DNA from 2 places in the Lysinibacillus sp. EB106-09-02-XG168 genome. Region 2 is predicted to be linked to the other one. Evidence: predicted binding sites of a transcription regulator. Region 2 holds the regulator's gene; the other holds the start of a gene.

Region 1 (2,467 bases), 660 kb from region 2:
TGTACCTACAGGACGCTATCAAATGGAGACAGGAAATAATTTTAAATATGGATTAAATCCTGGCCAACCTAAAAAGCCTATGCAAAATGCAAGCGAGCTCAACGACGAAGCAATTTCTGGCTTCCTATTAGGTGCTCAAAAAGGGGCAGCAAAATGTATGACTGCTGCCGCAACTGAAACTACAAACCCTGTAGTTCGACGCGTTGTTGCTGATAGTATTCCCAACTGCATTGAAATGGCATACGAATTATCTATTTACCAAAATATGCATGGCTACTACCAAGTACCACAATATTCTCAACAAGATATGCATACGATGCTTAATTCGTTCGACACTACAACAAATCCCCTACATTAATAATAAAAAACAAGAGCAGCCCCATATGTGATGTATCATCACAAGGGGCTGCTCTTATTTAATCAACTATAAATTTTTCTTGCTCGTTTTGCCCATTACAAAAAGCTTCTCTCTTCAACCAATAGCCAAACACGATCTCTAGCTCCACAGTCAAAACCCATTGCATATGTTACTTTTTTTGCAAAAAAAAGAATCCCCTCAGAAAGGATTCTTTTTTTCGACTAGTATAACTAGTCTTCACGTACAGTATGTTCACTAAAAAATAATTTGGAGTTGTTGCTTTTTTGAAGGTTTGAAAGGAACAGATACGGGAATAATGCCTACTAGGTAATATTCCCATTAATTTCCCTCTCTTTCTCCACTAAGCAGGCTGCTAAACTACTTATTAGGAGAATTCGAGTTATAAAAATATATCAAATAATCAGTAAAATGGCGCCCTCGGAGGGAATCGAACCCCCAGTGCAAGAACCGGAATCTTACGTGTTATCCATTACACCACGAGGGCAATTGAGCACAAAAAAAAAGTACCCACTAGGCTTTACAAAAAGCATGATGTAGATAATCCTCATTTGAAGCATACCTGACAAAATAGTGTACTGTACTTTAACTTATGACCTTATTCATTATACAAACGTATTGCTCATAATTCAACTATAGAATGTAAAACATTTAAACTTTTTTTTATCTTTATTCAGTAAGTGTCAAAATACCTAGTAAATAAAATGTAGCCACCAGTGTATGTCACGCATTAGAAAGGAATTTAATGCATGGACTTCAGACGCATTATTTATCTACGTAAAAGCGTAGCGTTTGCTACAATTAACGCAAGGCGAAATTATTTTAATTTATTTCACTTTAACAGGGTTAATATTTGACCTTCCCTGACTATAATGTGTATGATAAGGATACAGCTGAATACGATGGAAGTTTTCAGCAAAAGTATTCGAATTTAGTTTTCCAAGGAGGATTTAACATGAATTTAATTCCTACAGTTATTGAACAAACAAGTCGTGGTGAACGTGCGTACGACATCTATTCACGACTACTAAAAGACCGTATTATCCTATTAGGAAGTGCAATTGACGACAACGTTGCTAACTCAATTGTTGCTCAACTTCTATTCCTACAAGCAGAAGATCCAGATAAAGATATCTTTCTTTATATTAACTCACCAGGTGGATCAATCACTGCTGGTATGGCAATTTATGACACAATGCAAATTATCAAGCCACAAGTTCAAACAATTTGTATCGGTATGGCAGCATCTATGGGTGCTTTCTTACTTGCAGCTGGTGAACCAGGTAAACGTTTCGCATTACCGAATGCTGAAGTAATGATTCACCAACCACTAGGCGGTGCACAAGGTCAGGCAACTGAAATCGAAATCGCTGCAAAACGTATTTTATTCTTACGTGAAAAATTAAACGGTATTTTATCAGAACGCACAGGTCAACCACTTGAAGTCATTGCTAGAGATACAGACCGCGATAACTTCATGACTGCTGAGCGCGCAAAAGAGTACGGCTTAATCGACCAAATTATGGATCGCAACGACCGTAAATAAAAAACGAAAGGCATCTCAGGTTTATTCCTGAATGTCTTTTTTATTTACTTTGACGGGTCCCCCTTGACTCGGCTCTTCTATCCACGATTTTGGTGTTTCTATCCACGATTTTGACTCTTCTATCCGCCACTTTGGCGTTTCTATCCACGACTTTGGCGTTTCTATCCACGACTTCAGTATTTCTATCCGTCGCTTTATCTTTTCTTTCTGCCACTTCACCCTTTCCTCCCATCGCTCCAACTCTACTACCCATCCCCTTAATCTTGTACAGGATAACATAGTCCTTCATTTTAAGTTGTACAAATATCCAACAAAAAATAGGACCTGCTTATTCAATGCGAAAGCGCAAAAAAACTGCCCAATATGTAAGTTTTACCTTTTGGACAGTTTCTACAATATGCATTATGTGTTTTATTAATCTTCTTTTTCGATTAGGGCTGCTAATGCTGTAACCGCTTGCTCAGCATCGTTACCATCACCGCTAAGGACAACTTCCGTTCCTTTTGCAATAGCTAAGCTCATAACACCCATAATGGATTTAGCAT
Region 2 (2,467 bases):
GATCATCTTGTATAAAGTGAAGCACTAGTACACAGCTAGCCGCATCAAATTTTACTGAAGGTAGCTTAGTATCCAGTATAGTTCCTTGATATAAAGAAATATTATTAGGTAGAGACTTTAAACGTTCGCCAGCAATTTGTAGCATCGCTTCTGATGGATCTATACCAACAAATGACCAATGGGGTCTTTGCTCGGCGAACTGTAAAATTTCATTACCGCTTCCGGAGCCAACTACTAAAAATTCAGCGTTTTCAGGTAATGCAGATTGATAAAAGGTTTGTGTTAAACGTAGCATTGCATCGTAGCTAGGTAGCGTGCGACGAATACCTTTTTCGTATTCATTTGCAAGTGTGTTATTAAATTCCATCGAGTATCACATGCCTTTCAAAAATTTTTAAAAATCCAATTTTAAATTGAAACTTTTTAAGGTGTATTTCCGTAAAAAATAGTACATAAAATAAAAAAATTAAATGGAAGGGTTGATATAAATGGAAACTAAATGGTCTAAGGTAATCATACACGCAAGTGCATTTTTTGCGCCATGGTTAGTACCTATTATATTTTTCTTAATTAGTTCGGAGGAAGAGGTAAAGAGTATTTCTGTGCAAGCCTTGCTGTTCCAAGTAGTGATGATAGTTTTACTTACAATTTCGGGTATTTTTAGCTTCCTACTCATTGGTATACCGTTCTTAATTGTTTTTGGGATTATGTATTTTATCGCGCCAATTATCGGTATTGTGAAGGCTTTATCTGATGAGTCTTGGCGTTATCCAATTGTTGGTCGATGGGTATAATTTCTATAGACGCAAGTATATGCTAGTTGCATATGCTTGCGTTTTTTCTTTTGCCAATAAGGGTATCTTATAGCTAAAGCATTCGGCGGATTTTTTTCTGTGTGCGAAATAATTGCAATTATTTTCAAGCGTTTTGTATAATATACTCAAAGAAAGTCAAAGATAGTCAAAGTCAGTGTAGTAAGCGAGGTGTATTCCTAAAATGCGTAATATATCAGACATCATAGAAGGCTACTTAAAGCAAGTACTTGAATTAGGTGGAGAAGGGCATATTGAAATAAAACGTAGTGAAATTGCAGATAAATTTCAGTGCGTTCCCTCACAAATAAATTATGTAATTAATACAAGATTTACCGCCGAGCGAGGTTACCTTGTTGAAAGCAAACGTGGTGGTGGTGGATACATTCGAATTTTACGTGTCCGCGCGAATTCACAAATTGATCTAATCGATGATGTCCTCGGGCAAATTGCAGGTGGGGCATCGCAAATAATGGCAGAAGATTTAGTTTATCGACTAATTGATGAGCAGGTAATTTCAAGACGAGAAGCGAAAATAATATTAGCAGCAGTTGATCGCTCAACTATCGATTTGCAACTCCCGTTACGGGATCATATTCGAGCAAAAATTTTACGAGCGATGCTAACAACGATTAAATATGAACAGCAAAAATAAAAGAGGTGATGGAAATGATTTGCGAACATTGTAAGCAGCGTAATGCGACGGTTACTGTAACACAAGTTCAAAGTGGTCAAAAGGTGGAGCACCATTATTGTGACGTCTGCGCCTCGCAGTTCCATCCATTTCATGCTGAATTTAAGCAAGAGCCAGTATCTATTCAACAGCTATTATCCAATTGGTTTGGCTCACCTACATGGCAGCAACAAAAAGTGGGTGAAAAGCAGCAAGCACCACCACAACAGCAAACATGTCCACAATGTGGATTTACGTATAAACGGTTTTTAAAAGAAGGTAAATTTGGATGTCCTAGTTGCTATGACACCTTTAGTGAGCACTTACCGAAGCTCTTTAATCGTATACAGGCTGGACCTCAACATATAGGGAAAATGCCCGGCGCTCGAAGCAATGTTTATGTCATCAAAAAGCAAATTGAGGATATTCGTAAACGTATGAAGATTGCTGTAGATAAAGAACATTTTGAAGAGGCAGCGAAGCTTCGTGATGAAGTGAAGGAGCTTGAGAAACAGATACAATTTGAAGGTGGTGATGTGTCGTGATGATTGAATCGTTTTTAGAGCGTGCTACACCAACATGGATGAGTGTGGAGGACGATTATTCAGATATTGTCATTAGTACACGCATTCGCCTTGCTCGAAATTTAGATGGTTATCGTTTTCCATTAGCCTTTACAGAGGATGAAGCATTACATGTAGAACAGGCAGTTACACATGCGATAAAGGACAGTACAGAACTTCAAGGGAATTTTTCATATTTTGCTATTAAGGATTTAACGCCTTTACAACGTCAAATACTTGTAGAAAAACATTTAATTAGTCCTCAGCTTGCAAAAAAAGAGCAAGTTGGTTCCATGCTCTTATCGGATGACGAATCAATTAGCATTATGGTGAACGAAGAAGACCATTTACGCATTCAATGTATGACAGCGAGTTTTCAACTTCAAAAGGCATACGAGCAGGCCGATAAAATTGATCGT

The links. The regulator CtsR, encoded in region 2, represses protease genes until heat stress. The targets are predictions, from matches to a motif close to ATGGTCAATAAAGGTCAAACA.
Region 1: clpP (ATP-dependent Clp endopeptidase proteolytic subunit ClpP) is a predicted target of CtsR. The motif match lies at 1,227-1,247, and genes of this name have one in related genera.

Annotation. Positions count from the first base shown of each region.
Region 1 covers NZ_JBYTDN010000003.1:4,027,659-4,030,125, forward strand. Annotated here, with positions in the region: gene AC3WSO_RS20420 (spore coat protein) at 1-358, shown strand, start outside; tRNA gene AC3WSO_RS20425 (tRNA-Arg) at 789-863, opposite strand; gene clpP (ATP-dependent Clp endopeptidase proteolytic subunit ClpP) at 1,332-1,922, shown strand; gene AC3WSO_RS20435 (hypothetical protein) at 1,944-2,141, opposite strand; gene AC3WSO_RS20440 (HPr family phosphocarrier protein) at 2,337-2,467, opposite strand, start outside.
Region 2 covers NZ_JBYTDN010000003.1:4,685,658-4,688,124, reverse strand. Annotated here, with positions in the region: gene AC3WSO_RS23775 (class I SAM-dependent methyltransferase) at 1-367, opposite strand, end outside; gene AC3WSO_RS23770 (DUF4870 domain-containing protein) at 489-794, shown strand; gene AC3WSO_RS23765 (CtsR family transcriptional regulator) at 997-1,467, shown strand; gene AC3WSO_RS23760 (UvrB/UvrC motif-containing protein) at 1,482-2,030, shown strand; gene mcsB (protein-arginine kinase McsB) at 2,027-2,467, shown strand, end outside.